2 regions of the Mycobacterium sp. DBP42 genome follow, and region 1 is predicted to be linked to the other one. Evidence: riboswitches for the same ligand, from Rfam matches in the RefSeq annotation. Region 1 holds a riboswitch; the other holds the start of a gene.
The links. A riboswitch is a leader RNA that binds a small molecule or an ion and turns the genes downstream of it on or off. The one in region 1 is predicted to bind thiamine pyrophosphate.
Positions count from the first base shown of each region.

Region 2: linked by a shared signal. The riboswitch ahead of thiO (glycine oxidase ThiO) and the one ahead of thiC (phosphomethylpyrimidine synthase ThiC) in region 1 are both predicted to bind thiamine pyrophosphate.

Region 1 is NZ_VCMY01000041.1:44,267-54,952, reverse strand. It holds gene thiD (bifunctional hydroxymethylpyrimidine kinase/phosphomethylpyrimidine kinase) at 1-513, opposite strand, end outside; gene thiC (phosphomethylpyrimidine synthase ThiC) at 510-2,144, opposite strand; TPP riboswitch at 2,133-2,242, opposite strand; gene E0T84_RS26045 (MFS transporter) at 2,468-4,237, shown strand; gene E0T84_RS26040 (class I SAM-dependent methyltransferase) at 4,260-4,901, shown strand; gene E0T84_RS26035 (TIGR00730 family Rossman fold protein) at 4,898-5,635, shown strand; gene E0T84_RS26030 (CoF synthetase) at 5,613-6,929, opposite strand; gene E0T84_RS31970 (hypothetical protein) at 6,922-7,536, opposite strand; gene E0T84_RS26015 (VWA domain-containing protein) at 7,529-9,397, opposite strand; gene E0T84_RS26010 (hypothetical protein) at 9,394-10,011, opposite strand; gene E0T84_RS26005 (MoxR family ATPase) at 10,008-10,686, opposite strand, start outside.
Region 2 is NZ_VCMY01000022.1:18,472-29,157, reverse strand. It holds gene E0T84_RS19340 (thiazole synthase) at 1-742, opposite strand, end outside; gene thiS (sulfur carrier protein ThiS) at 735-935, opposite strand; gene thiO (glycine oxidase ThiO) at 932-1,951, opposite strand; TPP riboswitch at 1,942-2,056, opposite strand; gene thiE (thiamine phosphate synthase) at 2,092-2,763, shown strand; gene E0T84_RS19320 (NUDIX hydrolase) at 2,757-3,263, opposite strand; gene glnX (protein kinase G-activating protein GlnX) at 3,399-4,718, shown strand; gene E0T84_RS19310 (glutamate ABC transporter substrate-binding protein) at 4,718-5,686, shown strand; gene E0T84_RS19305 (serine/threonine-protein kinase PknG) at 5,686-7,971, shown strand; gene E0T84_RS19300 (acetate kinase) at 7,879-9,096, opposite strand; gene pta (phosphate acetyltransferase) at 9,093-10,686, opposite strand, start outside.

The sequences.
Region 1 (10,686 bases):
GCGCTGCGAAGCGGTGTCGACGACCTCGATGTCCACCAGCAACCGGACTTCGTCGAGGTTCGGCGTGACCAGTGTCGCCAGCGGGAAGAGCTCCGTGCGCAGGGCCTCCAGGGCGCTGTGGTGCAGCAGCGGATCGCCGTGCATCGACGCACAGACCGGGTCGACGACCAACGGTACGGTTGCGGCCAGTCCTTCTGCCCGCCAGGTCTCGGCGATCGTGGTGATGATCTCCGAGGAGGCCAGCATCCCGGTCTTGGCGGCCTGGATGCCGATGTCGGAGGTCACCGCCGAGATCTGGCCGGCGACGACATCGAGCGGGACCTCGTGGAAACCCTTGACGCCGACGGAGTTCTGCACGGTCACCGCGGTGATCGCGACGCAGCCGTGCAGACCGAGCATCGCGAAGGTCCGCATGTCGGCCTGGATCCCGGCGCCACCGCCGGAGTCCGAACCGGCGATGGTCATCACCCGCCGCGGGGTGTCACCCGCGGAGGCCAGCGGCAGGTAGTTCACGTCGTCAAGGGTAGATAGACGCGGTTACCGTGGTCGGCGAACTCTTGGGACTTGGCGGCCATGCCGGCCTCGATATCTTCGGGCGCGACGCCGTCGGGGTAGGCATCCCGGATGTCCTGCGTGATGCGCATCGAGCAGAACTTGGGGCCGCACATCGAGCAGAAGTGCGCGGTCTTGGCCGGTTCGGCGGGCAGCGTCTCGTCGTGGAACTCGCGCGCGGTGTCAGGGTCCAGTGACAACGCGAACTGATCGTGCCAGCGGAACTCGAACCGCGCCTTTGAAAGCGCGTCGTCACGCTGCTGTGCGAGGGGGTGGCCTTTGGCGAGGTCGGCAGCGTGCGCGGCGATCTTGTACGCGATCACCCCGTCCTTGACGTCCTTGCGGTCGGGCAGGCCCAGGTGTTCCTTCGGCGTGACATAACACAGCATCGCGGTGCCGGCCTGGGCGATGATTGCCGCGCCGATCGCGCTGGTGATGTGGTCGTAAGCCGGGGCGATGTCGGTGGCCAACGGGCCCAACGTGTAGAACGGTGCCTCTTCGCAGAGCTCTTCCTCGAGCTTGACGTTCTCCACGATCTTGTGCATCGGCACATGGCCCGGGCCTTCGATCATCACCTGCGCGCCATGGGATTTCGCGATCTTGGTCAGTTCGCCCAGGGTGGTCAACTCGGCGAACTGGGCCTCGTCGTTGGCGTCGGCGATCGATCCGGGTCGCAGCCCGTCGCCGAGCGAGAACGTCACGTCGTACCGGGCCAGGATCTCGCAGAGTTCTTCGAAGCGCGTGTACAGGAACGATTCGGTGTGATGAGCCAGGCACCAGGCCGCCATGATCGACCCGCCGCGGCTCACGATGCCGGTGACCCGCTTGACGGTCAGCGGGATGTAGCGCAGCAGCACCCCGGCGTGCACGGTCATGTAGTCGACACCCTGCTCGCACTGCTCGATCACGGTGTCGCGGTACATCTCCCACGTCAGCTTGGTGGGGTCGCCGTTGACCTTCTCCAGCGCCTGGTAGATCGGTACGGTGCCGACGGGGACCGGCGAGTTACGCAGGATCCACTCCCGCGTCTGGTGAATGTCCTTGCCGGTGGACAGGTCCATGATGGTGTCCGCGCCCCAGCGGGTGGCCCACACCATCTTGTCGACCTCCTCGCCGATGGAGGAGGTGACGGCCGAATTCCCGATATTGGCATTGACTTTCACGCCGAACGCCTTGCCGATGATCATCGGCTCCGCCTCCGGGTGGTTGTGGTTGGCCGGGATCACTGCCCGGCCACGAGCCACCTCGTCACGTACCAATTCAGGTGAAACACCTTCGCGCTCAGCGATATACGCCATCTCGGCGGTGATTTCGCCGGCCCGGGCCCGCTGCAGCTGGGTGCCGCGGTCCTTGTGCACCCCGGGCCGCGGCGGCAGGCCGGCGTTCAGATCGACCGCCGCATCGTCGTCGGTGTAGGGGCCCGACGTGTCGTACAGGTCCAGATGCTCGCCGTTGGTGAGGTTCACCCGGCGAAACGGCACCCGCATCGTCGTGCCGTCATGGTTGATCTCGCGATAGACCTTTGTGCTTCCGGTGATCGGACCAATCGTGACCGACGGGTCGACCGAGTCGTTCACAAATACACTGCTCATTTCATCTCCCTACGCCGGCATGACCCGGTCAGGTTCGTACGGTCGACGGGCGTACCCGTCCTCTCAGCGCGCTCGTGCGCACTCCCGCGTGTGGTTTGCAGGCCCCAACCTAGCGCAGACGTTGCGGTCTAGGGAACCGGGTGGCGGGGTTTTCGACGTCAGGGCTGGTCGAACGCTCCGGGGCGACCTTGGCGTCGAAACCGGCGAAGCCGGGGGCGGGGTCGCTCAGCAGTTCTCGGGTTGCCTCAGCTTGATTTGCATAGCTAATATATGTGTTTTGCACTTATTGGGCCCAGCCCTCGATGGCACTAGAGCGAAGACGGATGACGACTGAGATGACGAACACGGCCGGCGACGTCGACGCTGCCGAGGCCGCGACCGCGCGTCGAAGCGGAGGCCTGGACTCCAGCCCTCTCGACGACCATCCGTTCTACAAGTGGGTGGTGCTGTCCAACACCACGTTGGGCATCCTGCTGGCCTCGATCAACGCCTCGATCGTGCTGATCTCGCTGCCGGCGATCTTCCGCGGCATCGGGCTGAACCCGTTGGCTCCCGGCAACGTCAGCTACCTGCTGTGGATGTTGATGGGCTACCTGGTGGTGACCGCGGTGCTGGTCGTGCCGTTCGGGCGCCTCGGTGACATGTACGGCCGCGTCCGCATCTACAACCTGGGTTTCGTGGTCTTCACCGTGGCCGCGATCGCGCTGTCCTTCCACCCGTTCCAGCTCGGTGGTGGCGCCGTCTGGCTGATCGGCTGGCGCGTCGTCCAGGGTGTCGGCGGCGCCATGCTGATGGCTTCGTCGTCGGCGATCCTCACCGACGCCTTTCCCGCCAACCAGCGCGGGATGGCGCTGGGCACCAACATGGTGGCCGCCGTCGCCGGATCGTTCCTCGGGCTGCTGATCGGAGGCTTCCTGTCCGAATGGCACTGGAAGGCCATCTTCTGGGTGGGCGTGCCGATCGGCGTCGTCGGCACCATCTGGAGCTACCGCTCCCTGAAAGAACTCGGGGTCCGCACCGCCGGACGGCTCGACTGGGCCGGCACGCTGACCTTCGGGCTGGGTCTGACCGTGCTCCTGATCGGCATCACCTACGGCATCCAGCCCTACGGTGACTCGACCACCGGCTGGACCAGCCCGTGGGTGCTGGGCTCCATCGCGCTCGGCCTGCTGCTCCTGGTGGCGTTCTGCATCGTCGAGCTGAACGTGCCCTCGCCCATGGTTGACATCCGGTTGTTCAAATCAGCCGCGTTCGGGATGGGCAACCTGGCGGGCCTGATGTCCTCGGTGGGCCGCGGCGGGCTGCAGTTCATGCTGATCATCTGGTTGCAGGGGATCTGGCTGCCACTGCACGGCTACAGCTTCGAGTCCACCCCACTGTGGGCGGGCATCTACCTGTTACCGGTCACCGTCGGGTTTCTGGTCGCCGCGCCGCTCGCCGGGTCGCTCTCCGACCGCATCGGAGCGCGGCCGCTGACCGTCGGCGGCATGCTGCTGATGGCGGTCACGTTCGTGGCGTTGCTGCTCATCCCGGTCAACTTCGACTACTGGCTCTTCGCGATCCTGGTCTTCCTCAACGGCCTGGGCGGCGGCATCTTCACCGCCCCCAACACCGCGGCCATCATGTCGAGCGTGCCGGCCGGTCAGCGTGGCGCGGCTTCGGGCGTGCGGTCCACGTTCTTCAACGCAGGCAATTCACTGTCGATCGGCATCTTCTTCTCACTGATGATCGTCGGGCTGGCCAACACCTTGCCGACGGCACTGACCACCGGCCTGACCCAGCAAGGTGTTCCGGCCTCGGTGGCCCATGACGTGGCGAACCTGCCCCCGGTCGGCAGCTTGTTCGCGGCCTTCCTCGGTTACAACCCGATGGCCGAGCTCCTCGCCCCCTACGACTCGCTGCACCAGACCGGGGTGAACGCCGACGTGATCACCGGGCAGACATTCTTCCCGCAGCTGATCACCGACCCGTTCCATTCCGGGCTGACCGTGGTGTTCACCGCCGCGGCGGTGATGATGGTGATCGGGGCGGTGGCGTCGATGTTCAGTGCCGGCCGCTATGGCACGGCGGCCGGAGCCGGCAACGAGGCCTGAGCGGCCGACCTAGACTCGGGCCGTGACCACCACACAGCGCCGTGGATTCAACGATGCCATCACGAGCTTCTGGAGCTTTGCCGCACCGGCCTACGACCAGGGCTGTCTCCAACGGTGGGTGTACCGGCCCGCCCAGGATGAGGTGATCGCCCAACTGCAGCAGCGCGGTGCCCGTGCGATCGCCGACATCGCTTGTGGCACCGGTATTCTGGCCGACCGCATCCAGCGGGAACTGTTGCCCGACGAGGTGTACGGCCTGGACATGTCCGACGGCATGCTCGCCCAGGCCCGCAAACGTTCCGACCGGGTGCGGTGGAAGTCCGCCCCGGCCGAGGAACTGCCTTTCGAGGACGGTTTCCTCGACGCGGTGGTCACCACCTCGGCGTTCCACTTCTTCGACCAGCCCGCCGCACTCGCGGAGTTCTCTCGGGTGCTGAGGCCCGGGGGGATGGTGGCCGTGACGACGATGAGCCCGCGCCGTACCTTCCTGCCGCTGCACGCGCTGTCGGCCGACTTGGGTGCCCCCGCGCACAGCCCCACCGAGAAGGAGATGCGCACGCTGTTCGAGGCGGCCGGATTCACCGTCGTCGAGCAACACCGGGTGCGCCGGCCGATCTGGACGCCGATCTCCGACGTCATCACTGTGGGCGTCAAACCCGCATGACCGAGAACGACGACAGCCCGCTGCAGATTCGCGGTTCGGTGCAACTGCGTCGCGAACGTTGCGCCGCCGCGACCGCCGACCAGCGGCTGCTGGACCGGCGCGGCCCCACCGACTGGGTGCACACCGATCCGTGGCGGGTGATGCGCATCCAGGGCGAGTTCGTCGACGGCTTCGATGCCCTCTCTGAAATGCCCAGGGCTGTCACAGTTTTCGGCTCAGCCCGCACGCAGCCGCATTCGCCGGAGTACCGGTTGGGCGAGGAGCTGGGCATCGCGCTGGTGCGGGCCGGCTACGCGGTGATCACCGGGGGCGGTCCGGGCTCGATGGAGGCGGTCAACCGCGGAGCCAGCGAGTCCGGCGGCTACTCCGTGGGGCTGGGCATCGAACTGCCCTTCGAGCAGCGCCTCAACCATTGGGTCGATCTCGGCATCAACTTCCGCTACTTCTTTGTCCGCAAGACCATGTTCGTCAAATATGCGCAGGCATTCGTGTGCCTGCCGGGCGGATTCGGCACCCTCGACGAGCTCTTCGAGGCACTGACGCTGGTGCAGACCCACAAGGTCACCGAGTTTCCGATCATCCTGCTCGGTGTCGACTACTGGTCGGGCCTGATCGACTGGATCCGCAACACGATGCTGTCCGGCGGAAAGATCTCCGAATCGGAGTTGGAGCTGCTGCATTGCACCGACAGCGTGACAGAAGCCGTGGAAATCATCGTCGCGTCGGCGCGATAGCGCAGGAGTAGCGCCGCGGCTTGCCGGGGCCCAGTTCGGCAAGTGTTGCCACCCGGGTGACCTCGACCGGGCGTCCCAGCAGGAGAGTCAGCGCCTCGGCCACCCGCCGGCGGTCACCGGAGGCGATCACCGCCGCGACACGGCCCGCCGAGTCCTGGTTGACGCTCCACCCGCGCGCACCGGCGGCCTGCAACTGCTGGGTAAGGTCGACGCACGGCACCGCGTCGTCGGTCGCCGACACGAAAACCGTTGCCTCCCGGCCTTCCAGATCGGCCAGGGCCGGACGGCCGCGATGGGTCACCAGGCGCGCGTAGTCGCCGGTGCGGTAGCGGACCAGCGGCAGGAACTGGTTCTCGCCGCACGTCACCACCACCTCGCCGGCCAGCACTTCGACATGCACGCGCCGCGCCGCCACCACGAACGGCCCGCCGTCGTCGCTGACCGCGATCGGCCGGGTCTCGTGCAGGCCGTAGACGTCCAGAACCGGACAGTCGTAGGCCACCTCGAGGGCCTGGCGCAACGGCCCGGTCAGGGTCATCGCCCCGGAGATCAGCGCCAGCGGCCGCAACGTGGCGACCAGCGCGGGCTCCAACAGCACTTCCAGCGACGTGGGCGTGCCGCTGATCACCTGGGGATCGGTGTGCCGCAGATACGCGTCGCGCTGCGCGCCGCCGCCTGCCCAGGCACCCGGATGCAGGTTGAGCCGGGCCATCAGGGCTTCCCCGAAACCCGGGACCACCGAGGTGTAGGTGAATGCCTGCCGTTGAAACACAGTTTGTGCCAGGGCTATTCGATGCACCACCGGTTCCCAGTGGGCACCCACCAGCCCCCGCAGCCAGTGAAATCCGCGGGCCAACTCATCGGGGTCATCGGGCATGACCAGGGCCGCGCCGGTGCTGCCCGAACTCGTGCCGTGCAGCATCCGGCTCAGGTCGGCACCGGGCGGGACGAACGCTGCGATGTCGTCGACGAGATCTTCGCGGCCGATCAGCGGGAAATCGGCGAGAGTGTCCAGCGGACCTGCATGGCGGCGATAGGCCGGCAGGGTGCGGGCCAGCGCGAGGTGTGACGGCAGCCAATTGTCCAGCGGCAGTTGCCGGGTGGCCTGCTGTTGCTGGTCCGGGGTGAGACGGTGCCCGACGCGGTGGCACCAGGCCGGTGCGTGCCGGTGCTGTTCCAGGGCGGCCAGCCGCGCCCGGCCGGAGGCCGACAGACCCGGCCAGCGCTGTTCGTCGGTGAGCGCCACCTGACCGAACGGCACGTAATCATCGAGCCGCAGCGGATCGTCACTCACTGTTGTACCGTGCCGCAGCTTCTTTGGCCTTGGCATCGGCCAGGCGGCGTTGCACAGCCATGCGATGTTCGTGATCGGCCAGTGCCTGGGCCAGCGCGCCTTCGCGGCGCACCGAATCACGCATCTCGAACAACGACCGGGCCTGCACGGCATCCTCGCCGTGCGGCAGCAGGCCATCCCAGAGCAGGAACGTGCGCACCGCCTCGTCCCGGCGGTCCGAATCGCTGAGCCAGCGGCCGGGCTCCACCAAGGGGGCCACCCGAAACGCCAACGCCAACAAGGCTGTCGCGGCCCTCCGCTCGTCGAGCGAGACGCTGAACGGGCCGATCAGATCCGCACTGGCGAACAACCACAACCCGATGGCGGCGCCGCGCCGCGAGGCCGGCGTCCCCCGCTCGGCGATGCGCTGGGCGGCGGCCGCACAGCCGGTGTGGTTGAACACGTCGCAGGCGAGGGCCACCACGTCGACCGTGTCGGCGAGGAACGGCTGCGGCGTGCTGGCCAGCCGGGCCGCGACCTCATCCACCGTGGGGCCGGGATTCAGGCCCGACCACACCGCCTGCTCGTCCAGCCCCTCGGCGAACCAGTTCGCCAATTGTTCAGCCACGCAACACCTCCCGCCGATATACCGCGATCCGTGCGGCCAACCTTGCGCAGACGGCCGGGGCATCTGCCATGTGGTCCAGATAATCGACCTCGTAGCCGGCCTCGGCGGCCGGGCCGGCCACCGACCGACGCCGGTCCTGCACCAACAGGGTGGCGGTATCGAGTTGGCGCCGTACCGCGGCGGCCACCGTCGAGTACTCCTGCTGGCTTGCGCCGAACAGCGACTTCAAGCCGTCATCGGACAGCACCACCAGGTGGCGCAGCTCGTCAGTGCCGTGGTCGCCGGGTGGGTACCGGTGTGCGAGCAGATCGAGGGGAAACACCGTGCCACCGCTGAAGAACGTCGTCAGTTGGCGCATGATCTCCGAGCGGTCGCGGGTGTACACGCTGTCACCGGCCACTTGACCCCGGCCCGACCATGACGTGACCCGAACGCGTCCACCACCTTTGAGTACCGACAGAGCGAGAATCATGCCGGCCAGCACGGCGGGAGAACCTCGATCGGGACGCGGCATCGAGCCGGACGAGTCGATGTAGAGATCCAGCGTCACCGCTTCGGTGGTGGCGACCGGATCGTCAGGCAGTTGGGTACGGCGCCGCGTCGTCACCCCGGGCACCACAACCGGGTTGGTGGCGAGGGTGGCCGGCCAGTCCAACTCGGTGGCATCGTCGCCGAGTTCCCACGTCTCCAGCGGCCCGGGGATCCCGTGAGCAGCGACGCCGCGCCCAGACTGCAGCAGCGGGCGGATCCACGGCCGGGCCTGCGACTCGTACCAGGCCAGCATCACGGCGTTGGGATCGGATCCGTCGAACAGGGCCAACGTCTCGGCGACACCGTAACCTTGGCCCGGCGCCTGACCCGTTTCGGTGGTTCCGACCGCGGCTGCTGCCGGGTGCACAGGTGGCTCGTCGAGCCGCGGGTCGGACAGTACCTCGGCGAGTTCGGCTGCGGTGGCCGGTGATCCGTCCTGTTCGGCACACCCGCCGCTCGGCATGCCCGCGCCGGCGGACACCATCGATTCCAGTACCAGATAGGGCACCAGGACCATACCGAAAGTCAGGGCCCCGCCCACCGGATCGGCGGCGAAGGTGCGTACCGCCTGCGCCACGTATTCGGCATCGGCAACCGGTTGTACCGGCTGACTGAGCAGCAGTTCATCCTGCAGGGCACGTACCCGCAGGGCGGCCGCCCGGTGGATGCGTTCCTTCTCCTGCAGATGCTCGCGGACCATCGACACGTCGAGTGTGGCCGGGTCGATGTGCTGGCGGGCCCGGGCCTCCTCCCGCGCCGATGCCGGCAGCACAGGTGGTTCATTGGGGCACAACGTGTTCGACGGCAGCGACCACAGCAACTCGTAGGCACGCATCAGCACCCACCACGGCGCGTCTGCGGCCGGCTCCCGGGTGGTCAGCGTGCGCCACAACGCGATCATGTCCGGTTCGGTGCCCGGGTACTGCCGGCGCTGCATCCGTACCACCCGGTCGTTGATCAGCAGGTCCGACCACAGGTTGGACAGCCTCCGGGCCGTGGCCGTGGCGGTGACGGGAATTGCCCGGCGCGGATCGCTGGCCACGATGGCCCGGGCCATCTGTTGCAGGAGTTTGAACGAGACCACGCGGGTGCTCGGCGACAGCACGTGATGGCCGATCTCGTGAGCGAACACGCTCACCAGATGGTGCTGGGCCCCTTGGCGGGCCAACTCGTCGATGTCGATCGAGATCGACGGCGGGAACGTGAACCACGCGAAGGTACCGGCGGCGCTGTCCCGCACCATGTTCGGCGGGTGCAGCTGAACGTTCCACAGATCCAGCGCGGCCCGCCAGGCCACCAGCTCGGTGTCGGTCGGCGTCCGCCCGGTCATGCCGGCCAGATCTCGGCCAGATAGGAGGTCGGCCGCACGACCAATTGGGCGGTACGGGGGCCGGCGTCCACGGCGCTCTCGGCGGGTGCGAAGGCCACTACGTGGCCGAATACGTCGGCGTCGATCTGCCAGCGCTGCGTGCCGACGTCCACGGTCCAGCGGCCCGGCCCGCACGGTGCGGGAGCGGTGGGTGGGTGATCCCACCTGCCGCCCAGGCCGGTGAAGCCGCCGATCCGGGCGATGAACTGACCCGGTGGGCGCAGCGGCCAGTAGAACCGGTCCACCGTCTGCCCATTGGTGAAGGGGACGACGGCATCGACCGGCAGGCCCAGCACCGTGGCCGCGACATCGATTGGTAGCAGCTGTAATCGGGACAGCGCATCGGCGCGGATCCCGAGCACCCCGGCCCGCCAGGCGGCAACCGCCGCGACGCTGACCATCGTCTCGGCCGGCAACGAGATGCCGTGCAACGCATGACGGTACCGGCGTGGATCCCCGCCGAAGCGGGCCACGTTGTCGGCCGAAAGGGCCAAGTCGAGTCCTGCCATCGCGGGAAGGTCGACGGCCGGCGCGGGTAGGTCGAGGTTGACCTGGTGGACGGCCCGGGCAATCACCGGCCGCTCTCCAGCCAATGCAGATAGTTCGAATACCGTTGGTAGAGATACTTCAACGCCACCAGGTCATCGAAATCCCGGCCGTAGACCTTGCCCACGCCGGACACCGCCGCGATACGTGATTCGATCGTGGTGAGGCGTCGCGAAACCTCGAGTGCGTCCAAGCCGTCGAGGCCGCGGCCGAACTCGGTGAGCAGCTCGGCCACCGGGTCCTCATCCTCGCGGGCCAGCGCGACGTACTGGCGGCACGAGGTATCGAACAGGTCGGTCAGCCAGCTCGCCGGATCGGATGCCAGCTCGCGGTCGGTGCCGGTGTCGAAGCGGGGATGCGCAGCGTTCGGTAACAGCTTGCCGCGCAATGCGAATGGCACCATCGCGCGGACGTCCTCGAGTGTGACGGTGCCGTTGCCGCGGAACCAGGCCAGCGCCTTGGCGTAGAGCACCAGGTTCTGCAGTGAGCGCACGGACACCCCGTTGACGGTCTGCGCGCCGAGATCGACCTGCAGATCGGCACCGGAGTTGGCGTCGATGATCCGCTCGACCTCAAGACCGGCAGTGGCCACCACATCCTTGGTCCGGTATTCGAAGCGACGGCCACCGTGCTGGACGAATTCGAAGTGGCTGACGAAGAACTCCAGGCGTCGGCGTACTTCGGTGGGTACCGGGATCGCGCGA
Region 2 (10,686 bases), on a different contig from region 1:
ACGCCTGAGCCCAGAACCGTTTCGGGATCCGGCCGGCCTGCCGAGCCAGGTACCCGGCGGTGACGGCCGCGGACATCGCGGCGGCCATGGTCGGCGGGTCGGAAGCCCGGGTGACGGCCGTGGCCAACAGCACGGCGTCACAACCCAATTCCATCGCCATCGCCGCGTCGGAGGCGGTGCCGATACCGGCATCCAGCACCACCGGTACCCCGGCCCGCTCGACGATCATCTCGATGTTGTGCGGGTTGGAGATGCCCAGGCCGGTGCCGATCGGCGAACCCAACGGCATGACGGCGGCACAACCGGCATCCTCCAGCCGGCGGGCCAGCACCGGGTCGTCGTTGGTGTAGGGCAGCACGATGAATCCGTCGTCGACCAATTGCTCTGCGGCCTTGACCAGTTCGATGGCATCGGGCAACAGGGTGCGCTCGTCGGCGATGACTTCGAGTTTGACCATGTCGGTGCCCAGCGCCTCCCGGGCCAGCTGCGCGGTCAGCACCGCCTCGGCCGCACCGCGACAGCCGGCGGTGTTCGGCAGGGCCGCGATGCCGAGCCGGTTGAGCAGGTCGAGCACCCCGGTACCGGTCTCGGCGTCCACGCGTCGCATCGCCACGGTGGTCAACTCCGTGCCCGAGGCGATCAGCGCCTCTTCCAGCACAGCCAGATTCGGTGCGCCCCCGGTACCCATGATCAGCCGCGAGCCGAACTCCCGGCCCCCGATGCGCAACACAGAATCAGCCACCCTGCACCGCCGTCACGACCTCCACCCGGGCGCCGTCGGACAACGTCCGGTCCCACTCGGAGCGGGGCAACACCGACCAGTCCAGCGCGACGGCAATGCCCTTGTCCGGGAAGCCCCGGGTTTCCAGCAGCCCCTCGATGGTGGTCTGCTCGTCCACCTCGAGGGTTTCGTTGTTGACCGTGATGGTGATCATTTCGCTCCCACGCTCACCTCGAGTTCAGCCGCGATCCGCTCAGCGGTCCACGGCGCCAACAGAAATCCGTTCCGGCCGTGTCCCACGGCCACCAGGGTGCGCTCGTCGACCCGTTCGACCACCGGCAGCCCGTCGGGTGTCATGGGACGCAGCCCCGCCGCGGTCTCGGCAAGTTCGTACTCACCCAGGGCCGGCATCACCGCGCAAGCGTCCTCAAGCAGGTCGCGCACCCCGCTGACCACCGGCGCGGTGTCGCGGCCGTGCTCGTACTGGGTGGCACCGACCACCACACCGTCGGCGCGCGGCACCAGGTATACCGGACGGCCGTGCACGCGGGCCCGCACCACCCGCTGCGGCACCGGCATACAGCCCTTGCGCCACCGCAGCCGCAGCACCTCGCCCTTGACCGGGCGCACCGGAAGGCCTGCCACGAGCTTGGGCGCGTCGATCCCGTTGGCGACGACGAGCATGTCGGCGTCTCGCACGTCGGCGAGGTCCTCGACCGGCCCGGCCCACCGCACCGCCAGCTGTTCGCAGCGCGCGGCCAGTCCGTCGACCACGGCACGGTTGTCCACGGCGAGTTCGGTGGGGGCCCGGAATCCGTGCCGGATGCCTTGGGCCAGTAGAGGTTCCACATCGCGGGCCGCGGTGGTCAACTCGACCGGCTGTCCCTGGGCGGACAGCCATTCGGCGACGGTGTGCAGGTCGGCGACATCGGCCCGGTCCACGGCGACCACCAGTGACTCCCGTGCGGTGACCACCTCGGGCGCCAGCCCGTCGAGGAACCCCGAGTGCCACAGCTTGAGCGACTCCAGGCCGATCTGCAGCATCTGCTCCTCGCCCGGCCAGCCTTCGCTGTGCGGGGCCAGCATGCCACCGGCCACCCACGACGCGCCGCGTTCCGTGCTGCAGTGCAGCCGCACACTCCAGCCGTCCAGCGCGGCCCGGCGCGCGACCGACAGCCCGATCACACCGCCGCCGATGACAGCGAGTGTTCCGGCTCCTCCTTTTGCCATACTCCGCTCCCTACGCCGGCATGACCCGGATCAGGTGTGACGGTAAGGGCCGGTCCGGATGCCCACTCTCAGCCCCTCGTCCCAGGGACTCCCGTATTGCCAGTCCAGGGTACTCGGGCGGTACCGGCTACCGTCGCGGTGTGGAATCACCCGTCGACCGTCTGCAGCGCGCCACCCTCTACCTGTGCACCGACGCCCGCCGTGAGCGGGGTGACCTGGCCGAATTCGCCGACGCGGCGCTGGCCGGCGGGGTTGATCTGATCCAGCTGCGCGACAAGGGCTCGGCCGGGGAGAAGCAGTTCGGACCGTTGGAGGCACGCCAGGAGCTCGAGGCGCTCGAAGTACTGGCCGACGCGGCGCGGCGGCACGGCGCCTTGCTGGCGGTGAACGATCGCGCCGACATCGCCCTGGCGGCCGGGGCCGATGTCCTGCATCTCGGTCAGGACGATCTGCCGCTGGACATCGCCCGCGGCATCATCGGAGAGCGCCCGGTGATCGGCCGCTCCACCCACGACACCGCGCAGGCCGCGGCCGCAGTCGATGAAGCAGTGGACTACTTCTGTGTCGGGCCGTGCTGGCCGACTCCGACCAAACCGGGACGCTCCGCGCCGGGCCTGGACCTGGTGCGCTCGACGGCTGCGCGGCAACCGGCCAAGCCGTGGTTCGCCATCGGCGGGATCGATCATCAGCGGCTACCCGAGGTGCTCGCCGCGGGTGCCCGGCGCATCGTGGTGGTGCGCGCGATCACCGCGGCCGAAGACCCTCGGGCGGCTGCCGAAGAACTGAAGGACGTGCTCAGTAGGGCTTATTGATGCCGGTTGCGCTCCAGCGGCAGCGACGCCGTCACCACCCGCAACTGCGCCCAGCTCGCGGCGAAGCCGGGATGCAGCGGCAATTCGGCGACCTCGTCCTCGGCCACCCAGCGCAACTCGGAGCTCTCCCGGTTCGGGATCGTGGCCAGCGGTTCGGGCACGTCGGCGATCACCGTGGTGTAGGACCAGTGCGTGCCGCCGATGCCGGCCACCTCGGCAGTCACCACGGTGGTCCGCACGGTGAGCTGCTCGGCCGTCACCCCGGCCTCCTCGTTGGCTTCCCGGACCGCGGCCTGCTCGGCGGTCTCGTGACTGTCGCGGGCACCGCCCGGCAACGCCCACGTGCCGCCTTGATGGCTCCACGGCGCCCGGTGTTGTAACAGCACCGCCGCCGCTGCGCCGGGCCACGGCGCCCGCAGCAACAGGCCCGCCGCACCGTGACGCCCCCAATAGCGGGCGCCGTTGTCGGAGAACACCCAGCCGTCACCGTCGCCGCGCACCCGTACAGGATAAGGAACGGCGCCAGTTTCGGTGCGGCCCAATTTCTCCGCGAGCCTAAGCGCAGCCCTCTTAGAATTTTTTTATAGTGGTGGCACGCCCCGATTGCACCGAAACTAAATGAGGTCCGTGCGCAGGTGACTGTGGAGTTGGCACATCCCTCGACCGAACCGCTCGCGTCCCGGTCGCCGACTACTCCTGCCCACCCACGCTGGTGGTTTCTGTGGACCACTCCCGGGCGCATCCTGACGATCGGGCTCGTGTTGTCCGCACTCGTGCTCGCCAGCGCATTCGCGACGTCCACCACCATCAACGACCGCCAGCAGGCGTTGACCACGGTGCTCGACCACACCGAGCCGCTCGCGTTCGCGGCCGGCCAGCTCTACACCACGCTGTCGGTGGCCGACGCCGCCGCGGCCACCGCCTTCATCGCCGGTGCCGAACCCCGCGATGTGCGGCAGCGCTACGAACAGGCGATCACCGACGCCTCGGTGGCGGTGACGCGGGCATCGAGCGGGCTGACCGACGAGACGCTGGTGCAACTGCTCGGCCGGATCAACGCGCGGCTGGCCGTCTACACCGGCCTGGTCGAGACCGCCCGCACCAACAACCGGGCGGGCAACCCGGTCGGTTCGTCGTACCTGTCGGAAGCCTCGGCGCTGATGCAGTCGCAGATCCTGCCCGACGCGCAACGGCTCTACGAGGAGACCTCCGCCCGGGTGGACGCCGAGACGACGGCCTCCACCCGGATCCCGGCCCCGGTCATGCTGGTGGTGTTGGCGACGCTGATGTTCGGGGTGTTCGCCAATCGCTGGCTGGCGCGCCGGACCAGGCGGCGGGTAAACATCGGTTTCGTGGCGGGCGGGCTGGCCGTGCTGATCATGTTGATCTGGGTGACCACCGCGCTGGTGATCTCGACTTCGGACAGCCGCAGCGCCAAGGACACCGCCGCCGAATCCCTCAAGACGGTGACCAACCTGGCCATCACCGCCCAGCAGGCCCGGGCCGACGAGACGCTGGCCCTGATCCGGCGCGGCGACGAAAACCTGCGCAAGCAGTCCTACTACCAGCGCATCGAGGCGATGCAGCAGCAACTCGCGCAGTATCTGGCCCGCGACACCGGTATCGACAAGAGCGATCTGACCGGTGCCGAACAACTGCTCACCAAGTGGCGCACGGCCGATGACCGGATCAACGCCTACATCGCGGTGGGCAACTATCAGGCCGCGACGCAGGTGGCATTGGGCACCGGCGAGGATGATTCCACGCCGGCCTTCGACAAGCTCGACGACGCATTGTCCAAGGGCATCCAGGAGAGCCGCAGTCAGCTGCGCAACGACATCGCCAATGCCCGCCGGGTGCTGTCCGGTGCCACGGTGGGTGCCGCCCTGCTCAGTGTGGCCGCCGCGCTGGCGGTGGCCCTGGGCCTGTGGCCTCGACTCAGCGAGTACAGATGATGGGAACGATGCGAAAGATGTTGGCCGTCCTGACGGCGGCCCTGGCCGTGGCCGGATGCAGTCAGAGCGCGCCGGCCCTGACGGCGCCGACGATGACGCTGGCGCCACCCAGCCCGGCCGGCATGCAGGAACTCGCCCCCCAACCGGTGCGGGTGCCGACGCCGAACACCGACGAGTGCAACCGCACTGCCAGTCTGCGGCCGTTCAGCAACAAGGCCGACGCCGACGCCGCGGTGGCCAAGATCCGCGAACGGGGACGGCTGATCGTCGGGCTGGACATCGGCAGCAATCTGTTCTCGTTCCGCGATCCGATCACCGGTCAGATCAACGGCTTCGACGTCGACATCGCCGGAGAGGTGGCGCGCGACATCTTCGGCACGCCGTCACAGGTCGAATACCGCATCCTGTCCTCGGCCGACCGCATCACGGCCCTGCAGAACAACCAGGTGGACATCGTGGTCAAGACCATGACCATCACCTGTGAGCGCCGCAAGCAGGTGAACTTCTCCACCGTGTATCTGATGGCCCACCAACGGATCCTGGCCCCGCGGGACTCCAACATCTCGCAGGCCTCCGATCTCTCCGGCAAGCGGGTGTGCGTGGTGGACGGCACCACCTCGCTCAAACGGATCCAGCAGATCAGCCCGTCACCGATCATCGTGTCGGTGGTGACCTGGGCCGACTGTCTGGTGGCACTGCAGCAGCGGCAGGCCGACGCGGTCAGCACCGACGATTCGATATTGGCCGGACTGGTGGCGCAGGATCCTTATCTGCACATCGTCGGCCCGAGCCTCAACGAAGAGCCCTACGGCATCGGGTTGAACCTGGAGAACACACCGCTGGTCCGGGTGGTCAACGCGACACTGGAACGCATCCGCCGCGACGGCACCTGGAACACGCTGTACCGCAAGTGGTTGACGGTCCTGGGTCCGGCGCCCTCACCCCCGGTCGCGAGGTATGTCGACTGATGAAGAAGCCCGACGACGCTGATCTTGCTGATCTTCCGGAAACCCCCGACACCGCAGGCGGTCCCGGAACACAGCCGGCGAGCCTGGAAGACCTCGACATGGACTCGCATTCGACCATACGGCCCATGGCGACCCAGGCGGTGTTCCGTCCGGAGTTCGACGATTCCGACGATGGGCCGTTCGGCGGGGCCGACACCGAACCGCAGAACCTGGCCACGATCGCCACCCGGATCCTGTCTCCGATCCGCAGGTTGGGCGGCGGACTGGTGGAGATCCCACGGGTGCCCGAGCGGGACCCGTTGGCGGCGTTGATGACCAACCCGGTCGTGGCCGAACAGAAGCGGTTCTGCTGGAACTGCGGCAAGCCGGTCGGCCGGTCGTCGTCCGACGGGCACGCCTTGTCAGAGGGCTGGTGCCCGCACTGCGGCAGCGCGTACTCGTTCCTGCCGCAGTTGTCGCCGGGTGAGATCGTCGCCGACCAGTACGAGATCAAGGGCTGCATCGCCCACGGTGGATTGGGCTGGGTGTATCTGGCCTTCGACCACAACGTGAACGAACGCCCCGTCGTGCTCAAAGGTCTGGTGCACTCCGGTGACGCGGAAGCCCAGGCGATCGCCATGGCCGAACGCCAGTTCCTGGCCGAGGTGACCCATCCGGGGATCGTGAAGATCTACAACTTCGTCGAACACGACGACAAGCACGGTAATCCGGTCGGCTACATCGTGATGGAGTACGTCGGCGGAACATCGCTGAAACAGGCCAGGGGAACCCGGCTTCCGGTGGCCGAGGCGATCGGCTACATGCTCGAGATCCTGCCCGCGTTGGGCTACCTGCATTCGATCGGGCTGGCCTACAACGACCTCAAGCCCGAGAACATCATGATCACCGAGGCGCAGCTCAAGCTGATCGACCTCGGCGCGGTGTCGCGGCTCAACTCCTACGGGTACCTGTACGGCACACCGGGATTCCAGGCCCCCGAGATCGTGCGCACCGGACCGACGGTGGCCACCGACATCTACACCGTGGGGCGCACGCTGGCCGCGCTGACCTTGAATCTGCGGACCCGCCGTGGCCGCTACGTCGACGGTCTTCCTTCGGAGGACCCGGTGCTCGACACCTACGACTCGTTCGGCCGGTTCCTGCGCCGGGCCATCGATCCCGATCCGCGGCGTCGGTTCACCAGCGCCGAGGAGATGTCGTCGCAGCTGCTCGGTGTGCTTCGCGAAGTGGTGGCGGCCGACACCGGGATCCCCCGCCCCGGCCTGTCGACCGTCTTCAGTCCGTCCCGGTCGACGTTCGGAGTCGACCTTCTGGTCGCCCACACCGATGTCTACGTTGACGGGCAGGTGCATTCGGAGAAGCTGACCGCCCAGGAGATCGTGCGGGCGCTGCCGGTACCGCTGGTGGATCGCACCGATGTGGGTGCGCCGATGTTGGTCGCGAGTGTGCTCAGCCAACCCGTGCACACCCTCGACCAGTTGCGTGCCGCGCGCCACGGCTCTCTCGACTCCGAGGGGGTGGACCTGGCCGAGTCGGTGGAGCTGCCGTTGATGGAAGCACGCGCCCTGCTCGATCTGGGCGACGTCGCCAAGGCCACGCGCAAACTCGACGACCTGGCCACCTGGGCCGGCTGGCGCTGGCAGCTGGTGTGGTTCCGCGCTGTGGCCGAGATGCTCTCAGCCGATTACGACTCGGCGACAAAGCATTTCACCGAGGTACTGGACACCTTGCCCGGCGAGCTGGCACCCAAGCTGGCGTTGGCCGCCACGGCCGAGTTGGCCGGCACTGCCGACGAGCTCAAGTTCTACAACACGGTGTGGAGCACCGACAACGGCGTCATCTCAGCCGGTTTCGGCCTGGCCCGCGCCGAGTCGGTCGCCGGGACCCGCGACAAGGCAGTCGAGACGCTCGACGAAGTCCCGCCCACCTCACGACATTTCACCACTGCCCGGCTGACCAGCGCGGTGACCCTGCTCTCGGGCCGGTCCACCGGCGAGATCACCGAACAGAACATCCGTGATGCGGCCCGGCGGGTGGAGGCGCTGCCCGATTCGGAGCCGCGCGTGCTGCAGATCAGGGCGCTGGTGCTGGGCACCGCGATGGACTGGCTGGCCGACAACTCGGCGAGCAGCAATCACATTCTCGGATTCCCGTTCACCGAGCACGGTCTCAAGCTGGGCGTCGAGGCGTCGCTACGGGCGTTGGCCCGCGTCGCCCCCACGCAGGCGCATCGGTACGCGCTGATCGACCTGGCCAACAGTGTGCGGCCGATGAGCACCTTCTGATATCCGCACGCAGGCCTGCGCGATCGCCAACTCCTCGTTGGTCGGCACCACCAGCACGGTCACCGCTGAGTCCGGTGTGGAGATGCGACGGGCCTCGCGTGAGGACGAGGCATTGAGCGCCTCGTCGATCGTGATGCCCAGCCCGGTCAGCCCGGCCAGCGCGTCGCGGCGCACCGCGGCATCGTTCTCCCCCACTCCCGCGGTGAAGCTGATGACATCGGTGCGGCCCAGCACCGCGAGGTAGGCGCCGACGTACTTGCGGAGCCGGTGGATGTAGACGTCGTAGGCCAATTGCGCGTTGTCGTCGCCGGATTCGATCCGGGCGTGCAACTTACGGAAATCGTTTTCGCCGCCGAGGCCGCGCACACCAGAGCGCCGGTTGAGCATCGTGTCGATGTCCTCGACACCCATGCCTGCCGTGCGGCACAGGTACATGATGATCCCGGGATCGACGTCGCCACTGCGGGTGCCCATCACCAGGCCCTCCATCGGCGTCAGGCCCATCGAGGTGTCCACGGCCCGCCCCTCGGCGATCGCCGACGCCGACGCACCGTTACCCAGGTGCAGCACAATCTGATTCAGCGACTCGTACGGGCGATCCAGGAAGGCAGCGGCCTGCTGGCTGACGTACTGGTGCGAGGTGCCGTGGAAGCCGTAGCGCCGGATACCCCAGCGCTGGGCCACCTCTCGGTCGATGGCGTAGGTCGCGGCCGCCTCGGGCAGGTTGTGGAAGAACGCGGTGTCGAACACCGCGACGTGCGGCAGATCGGGCAGCAGCTTGCGCGCCACCTCGATACCCAGCAGTGCGGGCGGATTGTGCAGCGGGGCCAGCGGAGCCAGTTCCTGCACCTTGGCGATCAGCTCGCCGTCGATCAGGGTGGGCCGGTAGAAGGTCTTGCCGCCGTGCACCACCCGATGCCCCACCGCCACCAGGCCCAGCGTGTCCAGGTGCAGACCCTGCGCGGCCAACTCGTCGAACGCCGCCCGCAGCGCGGCGTCATGATCGGGCACCTGCGCCGAGCCGATCTGCTCGATGATGCCGTCGGCCAGGAACTCGCCCGAATCCGGTTTGACCACCGCGTATTTGAGCGACGAAGACCCGGAGTTGACCACCAGAACCGTCATGAGTCTTTGGTGCTCCTCACGTCCGCGGGCCGCCCCTGCGCCTGAATCGCCGTGATCGCCACGGTGTTGACGATGTCCTCCACGAGCGCCCCGCGGGACAGGTCGTTGACCGGCTTGTTGAGCCCCTGCAGCACCGGGCCGATGGCGATCGCACCGGCACTTCGCTGCACGGCCTTGTAGGTGTTGTTGCCGGTGTTGAGATCGGGGAAGATCAGCACGGTGGCCCGTCCCGCCACCGCCGAATCCGGCATCTTGGTCAGCGCCACCGAGGGCTCCACTGCCGCGTCGTACTGGATCGGGCCCTCGACCAACAGGTCCGGTTCCCGCTGACGGACCAATTCGGTCGCGGCCCTGACCTTGTCGACATCGGCGCCGGTACCCGAGGTGCCCGTCGAGTAGGACAGCATGGCCACGCGCGGATCGATGCCGAACTGGGCGGCGGTGCGGGCCGAGGAGATCGCGATGTCGGCGAGTTGCTCGGAGGTCGGGTCGGGCACGATCGCGCAGTCGCCATAGGCCAGCACCCGGTCGGCCAGGCACATCAGGAAGATGCTGGACACCGTGGAGATCCCGGGCGCGGTGCGGATGATCTCGAAGGCCGGACGCACGGTGTGCGCCGTGGTGTGTGCCGCACCCGAAACCATGCCGTCGACCATCTGGTTGTGCACCAACATCGTGCCGAAGTACGACACGTCGTGGATGATCTCGCGGGCCTGCTCGACCGTCACGCCCTTCTTGCGGCGCAACTCGGCGTACTGCTCGGCGAACTGGTCGCACAACTGGCTGGTACGCGGGTCCAGGACCGCCGCCGCGTCGAGGTCCACACCGAGTTCAGCTGCCCGGGAGCGGATCTGGCTCTCCTCACCGAGGATCGTCAGCTCGGCGACCCCGTGTTGCAGCAGCCGGCCGGCGGCTTTGAGGATGCGGTCGTCAGTACCTTCGGGCAGCACGATGCGCTTGCGGTCCGAACGGGCCTGGTCGAGCAGTTTGTAGGTGAACATCTGCGGGGTGGTGACCGCGGGGATCGGGATGCTCAGCTGATCGAGCAGGTCGTTGACGTCGACGTGTTTGTCCATCAGTGCCAGCGCGGTGTCGATCTTGCGCTGCGATTTCGCTGTGACCCGACCGCGCGCCCCGGCGACCCGGCTTGCGGTCTCGAAGGTTCCGTACTCGGTGGCCACGATCGGCAGCCGCTGCCCCAGCCCCTCTACCAGCGAAGCAATGGCCGGATGCAGCGCCAGACCGCCGTTGAGGATGATGCACGACAGCGACGGAAAGCCTTCTGCGGCATGGGCACTCACCAGGGCCAGCACCACGTCCGAACGGTCGCCCGGGGTCACCACCGCGACTCCCTCGGTGAGCCGCTCCAGGCAGTGCTCGGCGGTCATGCCGGCCACCATCACGCCCATCGCCTCACGCGAGAGCAGCTCGGGATCCCCGGCGATCACCGTGCCGTCGACCGCCACCTGCAGTTCGGCCACCGACGGTGCCACCAGCACCGGCTCCTCGGGCAGCACATAGGCGGGCGAACCGAGCGGTTTGAGGGCCGCGGCCACCGCGTCGAGCTGCGCCGGGTCGCACCGGTTGGCC